Regions from separate parts of the Bradyrhizobium sp. Mp27 genome, predicted to be linked through region 1. Evidence: riboswitches for the same ligand, from Rfam matches in the RefSeq annotation. Region 1 holds a riboswitch; each other region holds the start of a gene.
What was found. A riboswitch is a leader RNA that binds a small molecule or an ion and turns the genes downstream of it on or off. The one in region 1 is predicted to bind cobalamin.
Positions count from the first base shown of each region.

Region 1 (5,968 bases):
TTCAGTTCGCGAGCGGATCATGTTCCGTCACAACAGCGCAAAGCCGATATCCCTCCGCCGCGGCTGACGCGATCGAGACGCGGGTCGTCCGAACGATATCGGCGTCGGCCTGTCCGCGCAGAACCCAAGCGATGTGCGCAGTGTTAACAAGGTATCTGAATTTGTCACCCCGCAGCTATGAACACCGGCCAGGATCTAATGATCTGACATGGGAGCAGCTTGGAAAGGCGCCGCCCTTCGATCAGGATCTGGAGATTGCCGTGATCGAGGGTAATTCAATTCACCGGGTGGTCTTTCCTTGCCGCCGGATCTTCGGCGGATGGATCAACGCGAATACCGGAGAGCAAATCGCGGTGCGGCCGACGCATTGGCGTATGTGGCCCGGATAGCGCCGTTATCCCAAATGGATTGGTGTGAGTTGGGGTACGGACTGCCTTCGCCGTCCTCTCTTCTGAAACTATCTCGTGGATCGAATGAGGGAGCCTGACGGCATCTCCGAGCGGACCGAATCCGCGCCGAGTGCCTTGCGGTGTCCGTCAAGCATTAGTTTTCTCATTGCTGTCGCGGCCGTTGCCAACGTGCCCATGAGCGACAAATCTCGGCGTAAATTTCCAAATCTCAACCTATACGGCCGCGTACCACGGCATGATTAGCTGCAATACACTTCTGCTTATATGGGTTGCAGATTTTCGGCGAATGTTGTCGCCGTGATCGAGCAGCCGGCAATTCTACCCCGGCCAACGAAACTAGCGCAACGCGTCACCGTCTTTTCTCCGAGACCGTACCTTCCCCGGTCCACGAAGTGGACCGGGCATCATGTCGGCGGCAATGGTAGCCTCGATATTGTGGAAAGCGCAAATCACCACAACCGAATTAGCTTTGTTGAGAACAGACCGGAGCTCGGGATCAACCGATTTGCGGATCGGATGCAGCGCGCAGTTCGCGCGCGGCAGCGACCATGTTGGTGAGCGCCGGCCGAACCTCCTCCCATTTGCGCGTTTTTAGGCCGCAGTCCGGATTGACCCAAAGCTGCGAATCCTGCAAACGCGTCCGAGCTAGCACCATCAGCTCCTTCATTTCGCCCGTCTCGGGGACGCGTGGAGAGTGAATGTCGTACACGCCCGGTCCGATTTGATTTGGATATTCGTACTTCCTGAACGCATCCAGTAGCTCCATTTTCGATCGCGACGTCTCGATTGAAATGACATCCGCATCCATTGCAGCGATCGCACCGATGATGTCGTTAAACTCTGAGTAGCACATATGTGTATGGATTTGCGTTTGATCGGTAACGCCCGATGAGCAGAGGCGGAAGCAATCTCCGGCCCAATCGAGATATGCCTTCCAGTCCGACCGGCGCAATGGCAATCCTTCGCGGAGTGCAGCTTCGTCGATCTGTATTATGGCTGCACCGGCATTCTCGAGATCGCGGACTTCATCGCGCATCGCGAGCGCAAGCTGACGGCAGACCTCGCTTCTAGGAATATCATCGCGAACAAACGACCAGTTCAGGATCGTCACCGGTCCGGTCAACATCGCCTTCATCGGCTTACCAGTTAGTGATTGCGCGTAGCGCCACCATTCCACGGTGATCGGCTTCGGCCGCACTACATCGCCAAACAGGATCGGGGGCCTAACGCAGCGCGAACCATAGGACTGAACCCATCCGTTCCTTGTAAATGCGAAGCCGGCGAGTTGCTCGCTGAAGTACTGCACCATGTCATTACGCTCGAATTCGCCATGCACGAGGACGTCAAGACCGATGTCCTCCTGCCAACGTACGGCGCGGGCTATCTCCTCTTTGAGGAACCTGTCGTATTGCTCCTCGCTCATCGCACCTCGCGCATGCGCCGCGCGAGCATTTCGCACCGCTGCGGTCTGCGGAAACGATCCTATCGTCGTGGTAGGAAAAGCCGGCAGTCCAAAGCGTTCCCTTTGGATCTCGGAACGACGGGCAAACGGGGTGGCGCGCTGGCGCATCGTCTGATCGATCGCCCTCATTCGGACAGCGACGTTGGCATTATGGATCTTCGGCGAGGTCCGGCGGGCAGTCGCGGCGCATTCCGACTCGGCAAGAGCTAGCCCAACATTCTGGTCGCCTGCGAGTACCCGCGCCAGGATCGCAAGCTCACGCATCTTCTGAACCGAGAAAGCAAGCCAGCTCTTGACGTCGGACGCGAGCCCGGTCTCGAGTTCAACATCGACCGGCACGTGAAGCAGCGAGCAGGACGGAGCGAGCTGTACACGGTGCCTGCCAAGCTTCGCAATCGAGGGCTTCAGCCGCTGACGGAGCGACGGCAAGTTCGACCGCCACACATTGCGGCCGTCGATGACACCGAGCGACATGACGAGATCACTTCGGCCGTCAGCAATGATCTGATCCAATAGTTCTGGCGCTCGAACCAAATCGACGTGCAGACCGGAAATTGGCAGGCTCAAGGCAGTATCCAGATTGTCGCCTAGGGCGCCGAAATAGCTCGCAAGCATGATCTTGATAGCGGGTCCCTCCTTTGCGAACCGGTTATAGGCGTGCAGCAACGATTGTCGCGCCGCCTCATCCAGATCAAGGACCAGGCAGGGCTCATCAAACTGAACCCAACTTGCCCCTCGTTTGGCTAATTCATGCAGAAGGTCGATATAGACAGGTATCAGATCATCGAGGAGAGAGAGGGGCTGGAACGCGCTATCGGTACTCTTGCCGAGCTTTAAAAATGTGACCGGCCCGATCAGGACAGGGCGGGTCTGAAAGCCAAGAGCCCTGGCTTCCTCATACTCTTCGACGGGTTTGCGAGAGCACAGTCTGAACGCCTGTCCCCGGTAAAACTCGGGAACCATGTAGTGGTAGTTGGTATCGAACCACTTGGTCATTTCCTGCGCGGGCACGCCAGATCCCCGCGTACTCTGGTCGCAACTCGCATCCTGATCGCCGCATTGCGATCCGCGGGCCATGGCGAAGTACGTCTGGAGCGAAACGGATTCTCCGCTCGAGGCGTAGATCTCCGGGATGGCGCCAACCATGACACTTGTATCAAGCACCTGATCATACAGCGAGAAGTCGTTTGACGGAATGATCGTGACGCCGAGCGATTTTTGACGAGCCCAGTTCGCTGCGCGTAGGCCGGATGCGTCTTCGTACAACTGCTGTTCACTAATCTTTCCAGACCAGTAGCTTTCTAGAGCGAGCTTGAGCTCACGCCTTGGGCCGATGCGTGGCGTTCCGAGCGTAGCAACTGGAAGAGAGAGAGGAGACATCGCGTTAACCCCTGTTGGGGACAAAGGCCATGGCGGACGCAGGCAGGAGAAGTCGCGCGTGCGACGGCTGCTTGGCGTACCACCGAGACACCCCGCCCGTGGACCAATATATTGTCGGGGCCGGTCTCCTGGCTTGCTGGTCATCGCTGCTGTCCGGCCTTCCCGAAGCCGTGCAGGCTTCAGTGACATCGTTGGACAGCGGCTCGCCACTTACAGTTGCGGGGGCAGCGCCGGCATTTGCACCGGCTTCCCTCTTAGCTCCGGATCAATGGGAACCGGAGAACCTCGACGACTTGGATTATCGGCACGAGAACTCTTCCGTCAACCTCTCAGATTATGTGCAAGCTAATCTGCGACATCTGCTAGCCGAATGACCGTGCATCTCTGTGACTTACCACCATCCAGAAACATTCTCTAATCAGAGATGTCATAATCAGACATATCCTTCTCAGATACCGGAATAGCATCCGGAGCTGCCTTGAGGCGGAGCCGCACGCTAGATCGATGAAAGGGACAGAAGCAGCCTTCCGGCGGGAGTACCGACGTTTCTATCAGAATGCTTTCGATGCGGCCTTGCGATTTCCAGAGTTTCGCCCAGCACCTCGGCTAGCCAGCTATTCTCTCAACTAAAGGATCTGCAGCGAATAGGCCAAGGCACGTGGCGGAATTTAGCAACATACGAGGCGAGGGGTTGATTTGCGTGCCACCCAGACTTCAAAGCCGGGATCAAGCCGGCTTGGTGCCGCTGGCAATCATGCAGCTCGAACGCCGGCGGCACGATAGCGAACCACACAGCTCAATAGCGGCAAACGCACTTCCGTCCATCAGGCATCCGGCATCGAGGCGTTCAACTCTTCTGCTAAATATCCGGTGCGGGACAAGGATGCACAAGCTGCGGCGGATACACTGAATAGGAACACCGAAAACGTGCAAAGGTCAGAAAGTCGACAAGAGCGACACAAACTCTGTGAAAATTTCCGCCTATTGCCTGGCACGAAGAATGCAGACCCTCGGCATGCCCAGTCTCCTCCTGCTGGGCAGGTCCAGCTCAGCCAACTGACGCAGTCGCTGTCGGGGAAGTTAGCTGCGCATGACATACAGGGAGCGCCTGATCGCGCGGGACAGCCAGCGGGTGCCACGTCGCATCCCGTAAACTTCTTGCGATGGCTCATAGCAGGTTCGAGGTTGCCTGCTTTACAAGATGTTTGGATGAAACGCGATAGGCCGAGGGTTATGAAGAGAATGTCTGGAAGACCCGCGCTATGGCTTTGCTTGGTCGGATTTTTAATCTGCCTCGCCTGGCCGGCTGCCATGAGCAATAATATTCGGGCCAGCGACAGCCCCCTTGTCGAACGATTGAAGTCAACTTGGCGAGCGCAAGATGGTGAGACGATAGAACAAATTATCTCCAATGTCTCGAAGGTGGCACAGTTCGTGCCTCAAATGTGGGGCGTTATTGAACTTGGCCAAAACGACTTTATTTTCGTTTCGTGGACCAGACACCGGGACAACAAATCGGACGAACAGTACGTTATCACCTGGAAGATCGCCCTCGACGGCACGTTTGAACTTGCGTCGACTTATGCGAAGCCGATGGAATTGGGCTGGCGCGCCCTGGCGCTCTCCCTGATCGCCAGTGAAGTCGCAGATGGCGAAAGGGACGCAAATCTTCGCTTTCTGCATGATCCGGCCAACTTCAACTTCGTGGCCACCCCGCAAGGCCGGCTCGGCGATCTTCTGCGGCAGGGCCGCTGTACTATCATTGAACCAGTTGGAGTGGACTACTTACCGAAGCGGAATGGCAAACCGGCCGAGACGGGTGACGTGTGGCGCGTTCTGCTCTTGGTGAATTGTAGTATCCAAGGACCACGTTATTTTGCACACAACGGGGTCATCACTTTCGAAAAGAGAGAAGGACAGGATTGGGAGCCACAATCCTCCTTTGCCAAGCGCATCGCGAAATTTGCCCCTGGCTCCTGGTTCCAACGCACCGAGCCAAATGAAGAGGAAGACTTAGGAGAGCGAAGGCCCGAGTAAACTGCCGCAGAGCAACATCGCGCCGCAGTTCCTCCATGGCCCAGTGCCTCGGACCGACTGCAAGACATACGCGCTCGGCACTTGCTTTGTTTTAGCTTCCGCAACGGTCCGGGTGCCTTTCTCGCAGCAGTCCGGCCCGTCGCAAGAAGGTCGGCCGCGCGATTGCGTTTGTTCCGCCTAGTGTCAGCGGCGCGCACGAGCTTGCGAGATGTGGTTTTCCCGCCTTCACTCCAGCCGGTGTGAGGACACCACTGTGCGTGAGTATAGCAACGTCGAAGGCACCAGGAACTGGGTGTGAGACGAAACCGGCGAGGAAGTTACCGGGAGACGTTCACCGGTAGCGACCCGGCATACCGCTGAGCGCTTGCGCATTTCCGAGCGCGCAGGCCGGGAAGCTCAGGGGCCGTACGCAAGAAACGTCGAGGACCAGACTGGCTCGACCCTAGCTTAGCTGGCACCCATTCGTCTGCATGTCATCGATCCAGATTTCGAAGCATGGAAAACGCCTGTTTAACTCTGCTCCACCTGCCCAGGTCGACATCAACGATCAATCTTGCCGGGCGTAAGAAGGTTAAGTTATGCGCGGGCGTCTACCCTGAACTCCATTGCGTCTTCTTCTAAATCGGTCAGAGAAAGCCAGACCGATCTTTTTCACATCTTTTCGTGTGAAGTGCGAAAT
Region 1 is NZ_JASAUS010000151.1:2,677-8,644, forward strand. Features, by position in the region: gene metE (5-methyltetrahydropteroyltriglutamate--homocysteine S-methyltransferase) at 907-3,252, opposite strand; cobalamin riboswitch at 3,353-3,555, opposite strand; gene QJT78_RS41550 (nodulate formation efficiency C protein) at 4,564-5,289, shown strand; gene QJT78_RS41555 (hypothetical protein) at 5,843-5,968, shown strand, end outside.

Region 2 (5,968 bases), on a different contig from region 1:
GGCCCCACGCCGCAAGGGCCGCGATGTCGCCACCGGCGAGTTCGAGCGTCCGCCACAGCGTGACCGCGACCGAGTCCAGCACGGCGATGCCCAACTCCCGTTCGAGTGCTGCAGCCAGCGCGGCGCCGTCGAGATTGGTGCAGAGAATGACCACGGCATCGGCGCCGTCCGCCGCGACCGCGCGGATCATGTCGGCGATCGTCGCGGGCGTGACCTCACCGAAGGAAAAATTATCGCGCAGGCCGAGATGCCGCTCGGCGTGAGGGGCGATCCCCTCCTCGGCCCAGACTTCGCCGATCCGCCGTTGCACGTCGTCCGTATAGGGTGAGACCAGGCCGACGCGTCCGGCGCCGAGCGCGCGGACGGCGTCGATGCAGGCAAGCGTGGAGGTCGTCGCCGGGATATCGGTCCGCGCCGCGATCGCTTCGCACAGGCTCCGGTCGCGGCCGATACCGAGCCAGCTTGCCGACGTGCCGTTCCAGGCAATGGCATCGACCTTGGCGTCCGCCAGCAGATCCGCCGCCGGCAGCATCACCGAGGCATCGAACTGGTTCAGCGCCGCGGCATCGAGCGCGATCTCGGTAACGCGGAAGCGCGAGAAATGAGCGGTGACGCCGGCCACGCCATGCAGCATGGAACTGGTGACGGGCTCCAGCACCGAGTTGGACGATGGGGTCATCATGCCGAGGCGCTTGCGCTGAATTGACATCGATCACGATCGCCCCATTGAGAGAGCGCACCGCTGCGTCCCCTCGGGCGATCATCCGCGCCTGCCATCGCCCGCGCAACCCGCAATTTGGATGGCGCATATGATTTGTTCGATACGCAGCTCAAGCCGCGAAGGTCGACCGCAAACGCCGCCAGCCGATCACGATGCCGGTGACGGAAAATGCCAGCCCGAGCAAGCAGAGCCCGACGACCAGGATATCGCGCACACGCGGATGCGCCATGAGAACGGGAAAATCGAGCGTGTGAAGCGCGCCATAGAACCAGCGATAGGCCCGCCGCGAGGCATCCAGTCTTTGCAGCACGCGGCCGTCAGCAGCGTCGATGTCGAACCAGAGGTCGCCGCATCGGGAGCGATAGACGGGCGCTCCGGCGACAGCGGAGTGCGCGGGATAGTCGTCATTGTCGGCAAGAACGGACGGGACGCCACAGCCCAGCGCAAGGCGCGTCGTCAGGTCATGGACATCCTTCTCGCCGAGGAATGCCACCGGCCCGCTGCGGCTCGCCTCCGCCGTTTTGGTCAAGGCCTGACTGGCAGGGCCGGTCCGGTCGCGCCGGTAGACAGCACCATTGACGGCGAACCATTCGACGTCGCGAGCCGATGGCTGACCGACCGGTGGGGCCGTCGTCCAGTCCGGCGCGGCATACACCACGCCCGCTTCGGTCCGGGTCAGCTCCCCGCGCGAGAACAGCCGGCCGTGATCCATCGAGAGCCAGCCACTAAAACTCCAGGTCAGCACGAAGACGGTCGCGACGAGACCAATGATGTGATGCAGTGCGTGCCAGCCGCGATAAGGCGACGAGACCCCGCGCCTTCGAATCCTGATCCTGATAATTCCGAGCACCGCGCCGAGCGTCGCCGCGATAAAAGCCACCAGCGACAATGTCGAGACCACCTGATCCCAAAGCGACCAATTGCTCCTCAGGACCGTCGGATAGATCCAGTGCAGGACGCTGCCGGCCCAATTCCAGCCGCGTTCGCTGCGGGTCGTATCCAGCACGACTTCGCCGGTGCGCGAGGAGACATAGACCTCGGTTCCGGCCGCATCGCCAAGAGCGACGCGCAACAGAGGCCGGTGTCGATCAAAGCCATTGGGGACGCTCCATTGATCATAATCCGCGACCGCCATCATCGCCGCCCGCGCGGCATCGAGCCCGCGTTGCCGGGCATGATCCCGCGCGATACCGACCGCGACGTCGGCGGACGTCACCGATGCATCCCGTCCGTCGGAGGCATGGACCGCGCGCACACGCGACGGGTCCGACACGACATAGACCGGCCCGTCGCTCCGCTGGACCAGGCGAACGCGCGTGGCGTCCGCGACCCCGCTCGCGGCGACGGCCTCCGCGACCGCAATCCTCACCTCTCCGCCAGCCACCGGCGCGAGCCCGGCAAAACGTTCCGCTTCCGTCAATGACGGAAACGGGACGAAGTGCATCACGATTCCGCTCGCGAACCACATCGCGAACAGCAGGCAGAACGCGATCCCGAGCCAGCGATGCAGCAGGACGATCGCGTTCATCATGTGGTCAGCACCCTACCATTTGAACGCGGCCGAGAGCTCATAGGTCCTGGGCGCGCCGAGCAGGATCTGGTCGGGATAGAACGGATCGCCCCAGATCGCGTAGCGCTTATCAGTGATGTTGCGCACGCGGAAGCCCAGACGGGCCTGGTCGACCGCGTTGAACACCGTCTTCGGGATGTCGACGAAGGCGTAGACGTCGGCGACGGTGTAGGCCTTCATCGTCACGACGTTGGCATCGGTGTTGTAGCGGTCGCCGACATAGCGGCCCGTGATGCCGAGCTCCACCGGCCAGGGCGTGAAGAACCGGTACGACGCACCGGCATTGGCCACGACACGCGGCACGTTCGGCGGCGTGTTGCCGGAGAACGGACCACCGGCAAAATTGTAGTCGGCATAGCGTGCGTCGACATAGGCGATGTTGCCCCAGAGCCGCAAAGGCTCAATCGGCCGGATGGCCGCCGCAAGCTCCACGCCCTTCGATTCCTGCCGCCCGGCAATGTTGAGCTGCATGCCTCCGGCTGCGGCATAGACGTTCTTGCGCTCGATATCGTAGGCCGAGAACGACCATTCCGCCCTGTTGTTCCACAACAGATGCTTGACGCCCGTCTCATAGGTGCGCGAGGTCGTCAGGTCGAGCGGCTGGGCTGGCCCAAGCAGGAAGATGTTGTTGGCGGAGACGTCGGCGCCGGTGGCGTACTGGCTGAAGAAGGTCACGCCGGGAACGGCGTCCCAGGTGTAGCCGATGCGCCCCGTCGTCGGGACCCAGGACTTCGAGAACGGGAAGTTCGCCTTTTCCAGCCCGGCGGAGTCGGTCGAGTTGCGGTCAAGCCCGATATGCTCGACGCGCAGGCCGCCGACAAGCGCGAAGGTTCGCGTGAGCTTCACCCGGTCCTCGAACGACAGCGCCTCGTTGTCGATGCGCGCGGTCTGCTGCTGCGTCGTGAGCAGGCCGTAAAGGCCACGATCGGGATTGACGAGCGAGACGTAATCGTCCGGGAAGTTGGCGGCGCCTGGCCTGACGAAATCGAGATAGCTGGACGAAAGTGTCGTGACCAGGCGGTTGTCGAAGCCTGCGATATTAGCGTTCCAAATCAGGTCGGTAATGTTGCCGACAAGGCGTTGGCTATGTGCAACGTAGAAGCGCTCGCGATCGACCATGTTCGAGTTGGGCAGGCCCGTACTGGCATTGAAAGCCTCGATCTCGTTGTTGAACCAGGTACGCTCCGCGCCATAGGCATAGGCTTGGCTCTTCAGCGTCAGGTCAGGCGCCAGCTTCAGTTCGAAGCCGCCGCGCAGCCACACCTCTTGTGCCACGTTGCGGTTGTCGAGAACGTTGTAGTTGGTGTTGAAGGTACGATCGTCGATCGTGATCGCACCGAGATTCGTTTTGTTGAAGTTCGAGACGTAATTGCCGGAGACAATGCCGCTCGTCGCATGCGAGCCGCTGAAGGCGACCGGTACCAGCGGTGCGCCCCAATAGGCCTTCGAGCGATCTTCCCGGTACTCGATCGCGCCCCAGATCTTGAGGCTGTCGGAGATGCGGTAATTGAGCTGGCCAGACACATCGAGCGTCTTGGTATTGGTGTCATCGGCAAAGCCATTGAGCGAGGCGCGGCTGATGTCGAAGCGGTAGTCGAGCCCCTGCAAATTGGTGCTGCCGCCCGAGCCGTAATGGACGCCGAACGAGTTGAGCGAATCCCAGGAAAAGTCAGCTTCATTCCGGATCGGCCCGGTGTGTGGCTGCTTCGTGATCAAGTTGATTGCGCCACCGGCGGCACCTTCGCCCGACATCAGCGAGGCCGGACCTTTCAAGAATTCCACGGCTGCGAGATTGGCCGTATCCGTGATCCGCGAGGTCATGTTCTGCGGACCGATCTTGATGCCGTTGTAGAGCATGTTGATCTGGCTGTTGGTGAAGCCACGCATGGAGAAAGCCGCGGGCTCGGCCGGATTGTCGCCGGAGGTGACACCGACCGCGCCCTGCGCAACCTCCGACACGGTGCGATAGCCCTGCTCCCGCATGGTCTCGGCCGAGATGACTTCGACGGTCGCGGGTGTCTCCTGCACGGTCAAGCCGAGGCGCGAGGCGCTCTCGGCAATCACATTGGTGTTGAGCGGCGTCTGCGCCGCCGCGGTCGGCACGACGGGCTTGGCCGCGGCCGATGCGGCCGCTGGCCTGCGCGATGCTGCGCGGCGTGGGCTCTGCGCGTCCCGGGCCGCCGGCTTTGCCGGTTTGCGGGATTGGGCGGGCGACACCTCGACCGGCGGCAGCGGCTCGCGGGCCTGCTGCGCCATGGCGGCAGGCAGATCGAGGGCGGCAAAGGATGTGAGCGCAGCGGAGGCGAGCAGGAAGCAACGCGGTCGTACAAGACGAATGGAAGACACAGTTCGGAACCTCGGTGTGACGTCAGTGGCACGTCACAGCGAACCAAGGTCCCATCTTCCGGCTTATAAGCCTTCCGATGAAGCCGAATGTCTGTACTCCCCGACCGACATCTTCGCGTGTGACCACGGCTGACGGCAGGTCTCCTGGCTCGCGGGTCAGTACCTTGCATCGCCTTCCCGGGACCGAGATACCCAGTGGCTCGTGACGCAAGATTCGCCGCTTACAGTTGCGGGGGCAGCCGCGGCATTGGGGACAAAATCCCCGCACCGCATTCCCTTTTCATCCCCACTCGGGGAAACCGTCAAAGCCATCTAGGATTACCGACAAGACAGAGTCAATGTGCCGGTGCGACGTTATTACCACAGCGACCAACTTCCTTGGAGATAGGCATGGAAGGCGAGACCTTCCTCTGGCTGATACGGCATGCGCCCGTCGACGGCGCCAAAGGGACGATCCACGCAGCCGACGCGCCCGCCGATCTCGGCGATCGCGTGCAGCTGGAGGCGTTGCGGCGGAGGCTTCCGCCAGATGCTGCGAGCTTTGCGAGCCCAGCGCGACGTACGGTTGAGACGGCGCGCGCGCTGGGACTCGAACCCGCGTTGGTGCCCGAATTCAGTGAACAGGATTTTGGCGACTGGACCCGCCGGCGGCATGACGAGCTCGCGGCGACCGGCGGGGAGGCCTATGCGCAGTTCTGGAGCGATCCGGCGCACGGACGGCCGCCGGGCGGCGAAAGTTTCGAGGATCAGGTCGCGCGCGTCCGGCTGGGTCTCGCGCAAATCGGCGCCGGCTCGGCAACGCTCGTCGTGCACTCCGGCACGATCCGCGCGGCACTCTGCATTGCGCTGGATCTGACACCACAAGCGGCCCTGCGCTTCGTGATCGATCCGTTGTCACTGACCCGGATCGACCGGCTCGCCACCGGTTGGCGCGTCGTCGCGGTCAATCAGCGCGCGGCTTGAGCCGGGTCAGCCCGGGCGATCCGGCACATTGGCCTGCGCGAAGGTCGCCATGCCGTTGTGAAGGCTGCACGCGAGCCGCACCAGCGGCAGCGCGATGGCGGCACCCGATCCTTCGCCGAGCCTGAGATCGAGGCTGATCAACGGCTGCACGTTCAGCGCGCGCAGCACCAGCCGATGCCCCTGCTCCGCCGATTGATGCGACGGCAGCAGGAATGGCTGGCACGACGGGTTCAGCCGCACCGCCGCCAGCGCTGCCACCGATACGATGAAGCCATCGATCAACACGGGAATGCGGGCTTGCGCAGCCGCAATGATGGCACCGCAGATCGCCGCGATTTCGAGGCCGCCGACCGCGCACTGGATCTGTT
Region 2 is NZ_JASAUS010000001.1:162,438-168,405, forward strand. Features, by position in the region: gene QJT78_RS00690 (aspartate/glutamate racemase family protein) at 1-709, opposite strand, end outside; gene QJT78_RS00695 (PepSY domain-containing protein) at 831-2,252, opposite strand; gene QJT78_RS00700 (TonB-dependent receptor) at 2,265-4,637, opposite strand; cobalamin riboswitch at 4,754-4,956, opposite strand; gene QJT78_RS00705 (histidine phosphatase family protein) at 5,028-5,600, shown strand; gene cobT (nicotinate-nucleotide--dimethylbenzimidazole phosphoribosyltransferase) at 5,607-5,968, opposite strand, start outside.
Region 2: it holds a riboswitch for cobalamin, as region 1 does, so the genes downstream of both, QJT78_RS00700 (TonB-dependent receptor) here and metE (5-methyltetrahydropteroyltriglutamate--homocysteine S-methyltransferase) in region 1, are expected to answer to the same signal.

Region 3 (5,968 bases), on a different contig from region 1:
GCGCCAGCACCGAGATCGCGGCACCACCCGAGGCGAAATTCGCCATCATCGCGATGGTCACTCCTTGCGGATAGGCCGACACGCCCTGCGCGACGATGCCGTGATCGCCGGCGAAGATAATGATCGGCACCCGCGCGGCGCGCGGCTGCTCGGTCGCCTGCAGGCCCGCAAGCTCCACCGCAAGCTGCTCCAGCCGGCCGAGCGCGCCGGCCGGTTTTGTGAGTTGCGCCTGACGCGCGAGCGCCGCCTCGCGATGGACAGCGGAGACATCGGGGCATTTCCGGGTGATCCAATCGGGGGGCATGCTGCCTCGCTTACGGCCTACGCTTGAGAATGTAGCTGTCCATGATCCAGCCATGCCGCTCGCGCGCATCCTGTCGCGCGGCGACGATGCGCGGGGCGATCTCGGCAAGAACGCCCGACATGGCGATCTGATCGGGCATGCCGAGATAGGCGCCCCACCAGATGTGCAGCCCGGCTGGATCGAGCGACTGGAACGCCGTGGCGCCGTCGAGCATCACCACCACGGTATCGACGCCTTGCGGCCAGCCGCCCTCGCGCAAGCGGCGCCCCGTCGTGACCAGGAAGGGTTCGCCGATGTCGTTGAGCGGGAGCGCATGCGCCGCGCACAGTGCCTGGATCGAGGTGATGCCGGGCACGACCTCGATATCAGGCAAGGGATCGAGCCGCCGCGCAATGCGCAGCGAGGAATCGTACAGCGAGGGATCGCCCCAGATCAGCAGCGCGACCTTGCCTTCACCTTCGAGATGGCTCGCGATCGTCCGCGACCACGCCGCGGCCACGGCATCGTGCCAATCGTCGACGCCCTTGTGATAGTCCGCTTCACCGGCATCGCGCACGGGAAGGTCGAACTCGGCAATGCGCGTCGTTGGACTGGTGAGCACATCGGCGCAGATCGTCCGCCTGAGATCTGCGAGATCTGATTTCGCCGTCCCCTTGCGCGGGATCAGGATGAGATCGGCCGCGTTGATGGCTTGAACGGCGGCGCGCGTGAGCTGCCCGGGATCGCCGCAACCGATGCCTATCAGGGATAGCGTGAGCATCGCGCGTGTGGGGGCGGCCATCGCGGCCGCCCCTTGTCTCTTAAGCCGCGTTGTGGAGGCGCGGCGTGACGAGGCCGGGCGCGGTGACGCCGCGCAGCGATTTTGCCAGTGCCAGCACGGCGAGATCGGCGAGCGGCTCGATCACGATGACGAGCGCATAGGAGGCCGCGAAGGTCGCGATGTTGACGAGGTTGGTGGCACCGAAGCCGGAGCCATAGAGCGCCCAGAACGCGACCCAGGCGATGACGCCGGCCTGATACGTGGTCGAAAGCGCCAGCGCCTGGCGATACCTGAGATCGACATAGGCGGTGTTGCGGGGAATGATCCGCGCGGCGATCGCCTGGATCCCGAACAGCGGCACCAGCAGCGTGGTGACGTTCATGCCGAATTGCGGCAGATCGGGCGGCTCGAAGAAGATGCCCTGGAACAACAGTCCGAACGCAAGGCCGAAGGCCGCGGGCGCCGCCCCAAACAGCAGGAACAGGGTCGAGCCGAGGATGAAGTGCACCTCGGAGACGCCGACCGGGAAGTGCGGCAGGATCTCGAAGAAGACGAACACGAGGCCCGTGGTGGCGAGCGTCCGCGCCGCGAACGACGTGATGCCCTGCTCGCGCACGGTCTCGACCGCGAGCTTCAGCGCAACGCCGCCGACGGCGATGCCGGTTGCGTAACTCAACACGAGCTTGGCGCCCGATACGACTCCGGGTTCGATATGCATGGTTCAGTTCCTTCCTGCCGTCACACCCGACGGCCTTGGCCACAAGACATGCACGGCCGGTCTCCTGGCTCGCGGTTCACTGGGGTTCTCCGGCCTTCCCGAGCCTTGCGGCCCAGTGGCGGTTCGGAGCCCCTCACCGCTTACAGTCGCGGGGGCGGCTGGGGTTTTGGGCGGCGCAACCGTCCGCCCACCCCCATTCCCGATTATGCTCCGGCGGTTTGCGCCGCCTCGAGCACCATGCATCTCCTGTGTGCCCCTTTCGCCAGCCGGGCGTCAAGGGGCGAAGGGCGGCCGGGACGGTCATGACGGATAATCGCCCGCCAGCGCGCCAAACAGGATCACCGCCGCCGTCGAGGCCGCGCCGCCCCGCGCAAGCTGTTCCGCCAGCTCGGCAATGGTGGTGCGGACCAGCCGCTCGTCGGGACGACCGAGGGATTCGGCGAACAGCGCCGGGGTATCAGGCGCGAGGCCGTGCTCGATCAATTTTGCGACAAGCGCCGGAAAGGTGCGGCGGCCCATATAGACCACGGTGGTCGCTTCGGGATCCGCCAGCGCCGCCCAGTTCAAATTCTGCGGCAGCTCGCCGGTGACATCGGCCCCGGTCACGAACTGCACCCGGCGCGAGGTGTGGCGCCGGGTCAGGGGAATGCCGGCTTGCGCGGCGGCGACACAGGCCGAGGTGATTCCGGGAATGATCTCGTAGCCGATGCCGGCTTCGCGCAGCGCCTCCAGCTCCTCCTCGAGCCGGCCAAAGATACCGGCATCGCCCGATTTCAGCCGCACCACGCGGACGCCCGCCGCGGCGTAGTCGATCAGCAGGCGGTTGACGTGGTGCTGCTTGGTCGAGGGCCGCCCTGCCCGCTTCCCCACCGCGACGAGGTTGGCGCCGGGCCGGGCCAGATCGAGGATCGCGCCCGAGGCGAGGTCGTCATAGAGCACCACGTCGGCATCGCGCAGCCGCGCCGCGCCTTTGAGCGCGAGGAGCTCGGGGTCGCCGGGGCCGGCCGAGATGAAAGTGACAAAACCGCTCACCGATCCTCCGCGATCAGATGGAAGAACGTGCCGGTGGCATGACCGCGGTGCGAGCCGGTCTCGGCGATGACCGCGCCTGTTGCATCGTGCACGACTGCCAGCGGCGTATCCGGCTGCGCGATAATCGTCGAATAGTGGAACTCATGACCGCGCAGGCGCGCGCCGACCTGATGGCCCGGCATCGGCGCGGCGAGCGCAGCGAGACGATAGCCGAGATGCATGCGGCGCTTGGCAAAGCTTGTCTCCAGTCCGAGCAGGCCCGTCATCTCATGACGGATGCCGTCGGCGTCGGTCAGAGCGGTTCCCAGCACCATATAGCCTCCGCATTCGCCGTGCACCGGCCGTGTATCAGCGAACGCGCGCAAGCCGCTGCGAAAGCGCGCATTGGCCGCGATCGTGCCGGCATGGAGTTCGGGATAGCCGCCGGGTAGCCAGCAGACATCGGCGCTCGCGTCAGGCGCTTCATCGGCAAGCGGCGAGAATGTCGAGATCTCGGCGCCGGCCGCGCGCCAGGCCTCCAGCATGTGTGGATAGATGAAGGAGAACGCGGCATCGCGGGCCAACGCAATGCGCTGTCCGGGCGGCGTCACATTGATGCCGCTTGCCGCTGGTTGCGGCGACCAGCTCGCTGCCGATCGCAGCACCGCGTCGAGATCCACATGCTCGGCGACGAAGCGCGCGGCTTCGTCGATCAGCTTGCCGATCTCGGCTTGCTCCTCGGCCTGCACCAGGCCGAGATGCCGTTTCGGCAGGCTGATCTCGGCATGACGCGGCAGCGCGCCGAACACGGCGATGCCGGCGTCGTTCAATGCACGCCGCACGAGATCTTCATGCCGCGGGCTGGCGACGCGATTGAGCACCACGCCGGCAAGCCGCACGCCGGCACGATAGTCGCGAAGGCCTGCGGCGATCGCCGCCGCCGTCTGCGCCTGTCCGGAGGGATCGATCACCAGCAGCACCGGCCAGCCCAGCATCTCGGCAATGTCGGCGGTGGCGCCGGTGCCGGAGACGCCGCGCGCGGCGACGCCGTCGAACAGGCCCATCGAGCCCTCGGCAAGCACGACATCGGCGTCAGTGCCGCGACCGACGAGATGAGCAATCGTCCCGCGATCCATCGCCCAGCTATCGACGTTGACGGAAGCGCGCCCCGTCGCAGCGGCATGGAAGGCGGGATCGATATAATCGGGCCCGCTCTTGAAGCACTGCACGTTCAATCCGCGATTGCGCCAGGCACGCGCCAGCGCCAGCGTCAGCGTGGTCTTGCCGACGCCGGAGGCCGGCGCGGAGATGACGAGCCCTGCCGGCATCACGATGCCTCCGGAAAGCGCGGGTCGGCGCCGACCGGCCGATAGCGGCGGTCGTAGTCGGCGGCATAGAGACGGCTCTCGTCAAAATCCGCAGCGCCAAGCGTCTTGCCAACCAAAATGAGCGCGGTGCGCTCCATCTCGGTGCCGACGGCGGCATCGAGTGTCGCCAGCGTGGCGCGAACGATGCGCTGGTCCGGCCAGCTCGCGCGCCAGACGATCGCGACCGGGCAGTCCGCGCCGTAATGCGGCGTCAGCTCGGCGACGACCTTGTCGAGCAGATGGATCGACAGATGGATCGCGAGCACCGCACCGGTGGCGGCGAACGCCGCGAGCTTTTCGCCCTCAGGCATCGCGCTGGCGCGGCCCGGCGTGCGCGTCAGCACGACTGACTGGGCAAGACCGGGCAGCGTCAGCTCGGTCTCCAGCGCGGCTGCCGCGGCCGAGAAGGACGGCACGCCCGGCGTGACCGTGTAGGGGATACCGAGCGCGCGGAGGCGGCGGAGCTGCTCGCCCATCGCCGACCAGATCGCGAGATCGCCGGAATGCAAGCGGGCAACATCCTTGCCGGCGGCATGCGCGGCGGCGATCTCCGCGATGATCTCGTCGAGCGACAGCGGCGCGGTGTTGACGATGCGCGCACCGGGCGGGCAATGCGCCAGCACGCCCTCGGGCACCAGCGAGCCCGCATAGAGGCAGACCGGACAGGCCGCGATCAGGTCGCGTCCGCGCAACGTCAGCAAATCCGGAGCGCCCGGTCCTGCACCAATGAAGTGCACCGTCATGCGCCGTCTCCTTCCGCGATCGCCGCCGTTGCGGTGCGATCCCGCGAGACCGCCCGCGTCGCAATCAATCGCGCGCGAGGGCCAGCGGCAACGAGCGCCGCGGCTTCAGCGACCGAGCCCGTGCCGAACTTTTCCGCGACGAGTTTTGACTGCGTCGGCGTCTCGATGCCCGCCAGCATGTCGGCCGGAACCGGCTTGATCGGCACGCCGCATTCACGCGCGAGCTGTTTGAGCGGCTCCGCGTCGGCCTTGTCGCTGACAGTCGCGACCGCCGCAAGGCCTTCGGAACCACCGGCTGCCAGCAGCGCCTCGCGCAGCGAAGCGAGCGTCACACCCTTCTTGAATCCGAGTCCGGCGACTCTCATCGAACCGCACTCCACTGCACCACGGGCCGCGACGCTTCCCAGGAGCGGTAGCGGCCGAGCGGGCCGGCATGTGCGATTTCGACCCGCATCAACTCACCGCCATGGCGCTGGTGCAGTTCGCCGAGCAGCGCCTCCGTCTCCAGCGTCACCGCATGCGCGACGAGCCGCGCACCCGGCGAGAGCCGCGGCCAAATGGCATCGAACATTGCGATATCGAGACCGCCACCGATGAAGACGGCATCCGGCGCTTCCAGTCCGGCGAGAGCGCCCGGCGCGCTCCCCGCGATGACGGTGATCCGATGCGCCAATCCGAACGCCGCCGCATTGCTGCGGATATTCGCGGCACGATCCTCACGCGCCTCGATGGCGGTCGCCGTCCCGCCGCACAGCGCCCATTCCACAGAGATCGAGCCAGAACCCGCGCCGATATCCCACAGCCGCTCGCCGGGACGCGACGCCAGCGCCGAGAGCGCCAGCGCGCGCACCGGCCGCTTGGTGATTTGGCCGTCATGAGCAAAGAGATCGTCGGACAGGCCGGAGCTGCGGGGAATGCCTTGCCCGCCCCTCGCCTCGACGGCCACCGCGACCAGGTTTTCGGCGAGACCGCCAGCAAAGCTGTCGGCACGATGCTCAGCAATGCTTTCGCGCGCCCCGCCGAGCGCGGCGAGAGTCCAGAACGCCGAGGCGCCCCATCCGCGAT
Region 3 is NZ_JASAUS010000001.1:168,793-174,760, forward strand. Features, by position in the region: gene cobT (nicotinate-nucleotide--dimethylbenzimidazole phosphoribosyltransferase) at 1-304, opposite strand, end outside; gene cobF (precorrin-6A synthase (deacetylating)) at 315-1,064, opposite strand; gene QJT78_RS00720 (energy-coupling factor ABC transporter permease) at 1,105-1,782, opposite strand; cobalamin riboswitch at 1,819-2,037, opposite strand; gene cobA (uroporphyrinogen-III C-methyltransferase) at 2,083-2,814, opposite strand; gene QJT78_RS00730 (cobyrinate a,c-diamide synthase) at 2,811-4,121, opposite strand; gene cobM (precorrin-4 C(11)-methyltransferase) at 4,121-4,903, opposite strand; gene QJT78_RS00740 (cobalamin biosynthesis protein) at 4,900-5,268, opposite strand; gene QJT78_RS00745 (bifunctional cobalt-precorrin-7 (C(5))-methyltransferase/cobalt-precorrin-6B (C(15))-methyltransferase) at 5,265-5,968, opposite strand, start outside.
Region 3: it holds a riboswitch for cobalamin, as region 1 does, so the genes downstream of both, QJT78_RS00720 (energy-coupling factor ABC transporter permease) here and metE (5-methyltetrahydropteroyltriglutamate--homocysteine S-methyltransferase) in region 1, are expected to answer to the same signal.

Region 4 (5,968 bases), on a different contig from region 1:
CGGGTCGATCGGATTCCAGATGACATTTGCGCTCCACTTCTCCTTCGGACGCCTCAGCAGCTCCAGTCCCGTCGTCGCATCCACCGCGCGGGTAAAAGTGTAGTCGGCACGAACGCGAAGCCGGTCGGTGATCGCCGCCGCGACGAAGCTCTCCGTACCCTCCGTGATCGCCTTGCCGATATTGGTGTTGGTGCTCGTGAATGTCACGGGATCGAACGTGCTCTGGATCAGGTCCGTGATGTTGTTGCGGAAGTAGGTCGACCCGAAGCGAACGCGATCGCAAAACAAGGGTTGCTCGAAGCCGGCGTCGTATCCGACGCTTTCCTCGGGCCTGAGGTTGGGATTTGCAAAGAAGAAGAACGCGGGAAAGCTGACGTAAAGCTGGTTGAGCGTCGGCGCCTTGAACCCCGTGCCGTAGCTTCCCTTGAACTTCGTATCCGTGACCGGCACGATCACGGCAGACGCCAGACGAAAGGTCGGATGGTCTCCAAACCGTTCGTTGTCGTCCTGCCGGACGTTGGCCGTGAAGAAGACGCGATCCCGGAACTGGGACTGCAGCTCCATATATCCGGCCTTGTTGACGTTCTGCGCCGAGACCGTCGCCGTTTGCAGTGTTTCGATCTCATGCTCCGCGCCAATGATGACATTGTTGTTGGGCGCGAGCTGGGTCGTGGTGTGCCAATCATACCTGACGCGATCGCCGGTCGTGATCGTGGCCATCGCGTTGCCGGGCGAGATGTTGTAGTTCCAGTGATTGGTGTAGTTGACGCCGAAATAGCTCTTCATCCGGTCGTCGAGAGCGGACCAGACCGCCTCCCCGCGCGTGAAGAGCTGGTGCACCGTCTGCGTGCTTTGCGCGGCCGCGGGAAAGCTCGCGAATGTGACGGGATCGAAGGTGTCTCCGGTAAAGCGCAGGGTGGCGTCAGTGTACCGCGCCACCCCATTGAGCGTCAGGTTTTCGCTCAATTCGGCGCCAAGCTTCGTGGAATAGGTCATATTGTCGTAGTAGTTGCCGATCGCCTTCTGACCCGGCGGCAGCAATTCGAGCGGCGTCACCGGCACGTCGTTCGCGTGGAAATGCGCAACGTTGAAGGCATAGTTGAAGTGGTCCTGTGAACCGCTCAGACCTGCCGTCTGGTTGAACGTTCCGAACGAGCCTCCCTCGATCGAGCCGGTCGCGCGGGCGGGACCGTCGCCCTTCTTCGTCACGATGGAGATCACGCCACCCAGCGCATCTGCGCCGTAGAGACCGCTCTGCGGACCACGCAGGACTTCGATCTGCTGAATGTCGGAGGTGAGCAGCTGGCCGAAATCGAACGAGCGGTTCGGGTTGCTAGGATCGCTGACGTCGATGCCGTCGATCAAAACCTTGGTGTGATTAGAGTTCGTTCCGCGTGTGAAGATCGATGTCTGTCCGCCGGGACCGCCGGTCTGCACGAGGTTGAGGCCTGGAACGGCGCTCACTGCATCGGATGCGGTCCGGCGCTGATCACGCTCCATGTCTCTGGCGGTCAGAACCGTCACCGAGCTCGCAACCAGATTGGTCGGAGTGACAACGCCCGTCGGACTGACGACGACCGTCGGAAACAGGTTGGCCGCGGATACCCCGGCAACCGGGGGCGACGCCGGCGCCAGCTCGGGCTTCGGCAATCGAGCGACGCGCCGCCGCTCGGGCTGGTCGGGCACAGGCCGCGCGACTTGCGGCTTGGCCGGACGCTCGGTCGGCGCGACCTCGACCGGCGGCAGCAGATCGGGCGATGCCGACTGCTGGGCCTGGGCAATGGACGGATCGAGCGAATACAGGGAAACGAACGCGACAACGCCGGCGCGGAAGCGCCTGGCGGCAAAGACAATACGGGACACTCTTGTAACCTCGGTATGACGTCAGTGGCACGTCACAGCGAACGAGGTTTCACGGCGGAGCGTTCGATTGCTCCGGTGAAGCTAATGTCTGTACTCCCCGACCGACATTTTCGCGTGTGACCACGGCTGACGGCAGGTCTCCTGGCTCGCGGGTCGTTACCTTCCGTCGCCTTCCCAGGACCGAGATTCCCAGTGGCATATGACGAAAGATTCACCGCTTACAGTTGCGGGGGCAGCCATGGCGTTGAGAATATCCCGGTATCGGGAAAACCTCGCACCACGTTCCCTTTTGATCTCCGTGAGGAGAACCGTCACCGACCAATCTAGGGGGCGGGCAAGCGGAGAGTCAATCGGCCGGTTGCATGACGGGCAAAGCACCGCACCGGAGATTGAGCCGGCGCAATCAGGCCGGCTCCCGCTCGGCACGCGTCCTGATCACTGCCCGCTCGCCGGCATCGACGAGCTGGCCGATGCCGGTGCGGCCCGTGAGCGCGCAGCGGATGATGTTCTCGGCAACGGACCTGCGAAAGCAATGGTCCTCGCCGACCGGGCGATTGCGGCAGACCCGATCCAGCGCCAGCTTCATGTTGATCCGGGTGCGGGTGTCGAAATGCTCGCTGATCATTCGTAGGGCCTCGATGCGTTGATGTCGGAGCGGAAACGCGTGGGCCTAGGCCGGGTTCCAAAGACAGGCCGCGCAAGGCCTTGCGCAGAGCTGACTACACCCGCCCTCTTGGTCCTGTGACGGGCGGGTTACGCCCGCCCTCTCGGCCGCTGCGCCTGAGCCCAGGCCGCGGTGACGTCGCGCAGCGGGGCGTCGCTGCGCCGGATCGGGGTCAGCTCACCAGAGGCCGAGATGATGGCGGTCTCCTCGCGGCGACAGCGCGGGCATACGAAGCGGACCTCGTGCGGCGACGAAGACCAGCTCGAACGTTTGACGTTGGCCGCCATCGGCCATGCATCGCAATGCGAGCACGACACCAGGAACCGACCGGGATCGAGCATACCCATTCCATAGGACTCCGCGTCCTGCCTGCCCTTTCAATGACGAACCCATGTGAATCGTTCCGGTGCCCGAGCACCATCAGCCCCAGCTCCAGGCAGCGCCGCCGCTCAGTGCGCGCCCTTGAGGGTGCATGACGTGGTGCAGGTGACGGTGTTGCCGTGGTCGCACGCCTTGCAGGCGGCAACGCACTGGTTCATGTCGCGGGGATTGTAGGAGCTGTAGTTGCGCATGGCACAGACCGGGGTCGAGCCGGTGATGTCCTGCTCCTGATTGCAGGCGGCCGTCATGAGCGCGAAAATCAGGACTGCAACAAGGCGCATGGGATTGCCCGGGTAAGGAGCGGCAAAGCGACGTGGCGAGGTACGCTGCACAGCAACGGACCTCGGCATTCCCACCGCGAGCAATCATGGATCGTGACGCTCGCATCCCGAAGGATGCGCGCCAAACATTAAGAACGGCTTGCAATCGGCGTCAGGCCGCAGCCTTGGTCGCGATCACCTTCCGCATATCAACCGCCAGCTGACGGTACTGCTCCGAGAGTTTCAGATAGAACTCGCGCTTGGTGCTGTCGGTCGCGAGCTTGGCGATCAGCTCGCATTCGGCGGTGAGCGTCTCGAACCGTTCCAGCCTGTCCTGAAGTTCTGTCATCGGCGTGTCCCCATCAAACGCCTCAAGGGACGACTAACCTAAGCCCGCGAATTAGGTCACTGCGAACATCGTTATCGAGTAGAAGCGTTTTTTCCGGCAAGGGCGCTGCCGGCCCGGCAAGGACCGCTATTTCTGCTCCAGCCGCCATGCGCCGTCCCAATTGGCGTCCGGCGGATTGGCCTCGAACTGCGCGATGCGGCCGAGCAGCGTGCGCGAGGGACCGTCGCCGGGCACGGCTTCGAGCGCCGTGTTGAAGGCGGCGCGAGCCTCGTCGAAACGCCGGGCGCGATAGGCGGCAAGGCCTTCTGCATAGTGCGTGCGCAGGCTCTGCTGCGGGACGCTGAGTCCGTGCGCCTTGCTCATCACCTCGAAAATGGCTTGTGGCGCACTCTGCCCGGCCACCGCGAGACGATCGATCTCGCGCAGCTCGCAGCTCGAGCCGATCGCGTCCGCACTGGCTTGCGAGATCAGGATGCGGGTGCCGTAGATCTTGTTGACGCCCTCCAACCGTGAAGCCAGGTTCACAGCGTCGCCCATCACGGTGAAGCTCATCATCAGCTCGGAGCCGATGCTGCCGGTCAGGACTTCGCCGGTGGCGATGCCGATCCGCAGGTCGCACGCCGCCGGCATGGCGCGGATGCCGAGCAGGTCCGGCAACTGCTTCTGGAGCACGGGCACCTGATCGGCCATGTCGATGGCGGCGAAGCAGGCGAGCAGCGCCGGCTCGTCCTCCTCGATGAAGGGAGGCCCCCAATAGGCCATGATGGCATCGCCGATGTATTTGTCGATGACGCCGCGATGGTTCCTGATGGGGCCGGACATCACCGTGAAATAGTGGTTCATCACCTTGACGAGGCCGCGCGGGGTCATGCCCTCGCTCATCGAGGTGAAACCGCTCATGTCGCAGAACATGATGGTCATCACCCGGCGCTGGCCGTCGATGGCGACCTCCGGCCGGTCGATCAGCCCCTGCACCACCTTGGGATCGATGTAGCGGCCAAAGGTCTCGCGGATCCGCTCGTTATGGCGCAACTGCTCGGTCATGCGGTTGAAGGCGGCCGCAAGCTCGCCGATCTCGTCCTGGGTCGAGACCGTGATGGGCCTGTCGAAGCGACCGGCCTCGACCTCGCGGGTACCGGCGAGCAGCAGGCGCACCGGCCGCGTGATGCCGCTCGAGACCAGCAACGCAAAGGCAAATCCGACCACCGCTGCGAGGATGGTGACGATGCCGGAGATGATGATCGCCTTCCGCTGGTGACCGACCACGGTCGACGTCGAGGCATAGACCTGCTTGAGCATGTCGGCACGAATGCCGTCGATCCTCTGGTTGAACTGGTCGCGCAGCGCGTCGAGATGCTCCAGCGTGCCGCGCGCCTCCGGCATCTGCTTGGCATCGATCTGCTTGAGGAGCTTGGCGTGCGCCTCGTTCATGCCCTGGCGCAGCTCTGTGACGGCGGTCTCGATTCGGGTGTCGATCCGCGCCAGCGCGGCATTGTCCGAGGGCGTCCTGGTATCGTCGATGATCGCGTTGATGTGGCTGCGCGCGTCAGAGGTCTCCGCCTCGATCTTGCGGTCGGCCTCCTCGAACTCTTTCAGCCGTGCAGCGTACGCCTCCTCGTCCGGGGCTTCCTGCATCTTCATCATGACCATACGCCGCAGCGCCACCGACCGCTCCAGCGAGCGGATATTGGCGCGCGCCAGATCGCCATAGGCCGGGATGTAGCGGTTGGTCAGCTCGTCCAGGAGGACGCCGACCTGGCTCGACATCACCATCGAAAGAATCGAGGTGACCAGCATCAGGACGATCAATCCGAGGGCGATCCCGACGATCTTGCGCCTGATCGACTGGTTGAAAAGTGGCATGAGCGGTGGGGGTAAGAGCTGAAAGGACCGGTTGGGAACTCAATACACCGGTTTTGGCAGCGGGAACACGCGCAATCTGGCCCTTGCGACGCCCCTGACCGCGCGCAACCGTCGCGCGAGCCCCATTCGTTAACAGAGGTTAAAGACGCTACCCTTTCCGCCATTTCGGAAGTTCCCGAGTTCCCATCGGTATTTTGCCGCATTGTTGAAGGAGCGTGAGGACTGCGAAACGATGTCGTGGCATCGTTTTGGGTGTCGTCTTTGATTCTCAAGCCGCATGTCGTCGCGGACCTTGGTTTGTAGTGGTTTCGCAGGGGGACCATCGAATGAACCAGTGCCTACGCTCGCTCGCGTGTGTCATTGCCGTGGCCGCTTTGGCCTTGATCCCAACCGAGCTGGCAGCGAAGAGTAGTCACAAATCGTCGGCGTCGAAGAAGACGCATGAGGCGAAGGCCGGCAAGCAGCGCCATGCTGTGGTCAAGTCGCGCCACGGCAAGCATGCCGACGCCAAGCGCAAGTCGAAGAAGGACGACGAGCCCTCGGACAAGCCGGCGCCGCCGCCGCTCACCGGCGACCTCGGCGCGCTGA
Region 4 is NZ_JASAUS010000109.1:2,026-7,993, reverse strand. Features, by position in the region: gene QJT78_RS36445 (TonB-dependent receptor) at 1-1,863, opposite strand, end outside; cobalamin riboswitch at 1,977-2,191, opposite strand; gene QJT78_RS36440 (hypothetical protein) at 2,267-2,488, opposite strand; gene QJT78_RS36435 (hypothetical protein) at 2,617-2,874, opposite strand; gene QJT78_RS36430 (hypothetical protein) at 2,977-3,189, opposite strand; gene QJT78_RS36425 (hypothetical protein) at 3,341-3,517, opposite strand; gene QJT78_RS36420 (adenylate/guanylate cyclase domain-containing protein) at 3,644-5,380, opposite strand; gene QJT78_RS36415 (lytic transglycosylase domain-containing protein) at 5,707-5,968, shown strand, end outside.
Region 4: it holds a riboswitch for cobalamin, as region 1 does, so the genes downstream of both, QJT78_RS36445 (TonB-dependent receptor) here and metE (5-methyltetrahydropteroyltriglutamate--homocysteine S-methyltransferase) in region 1, are expected to answer to the same signal.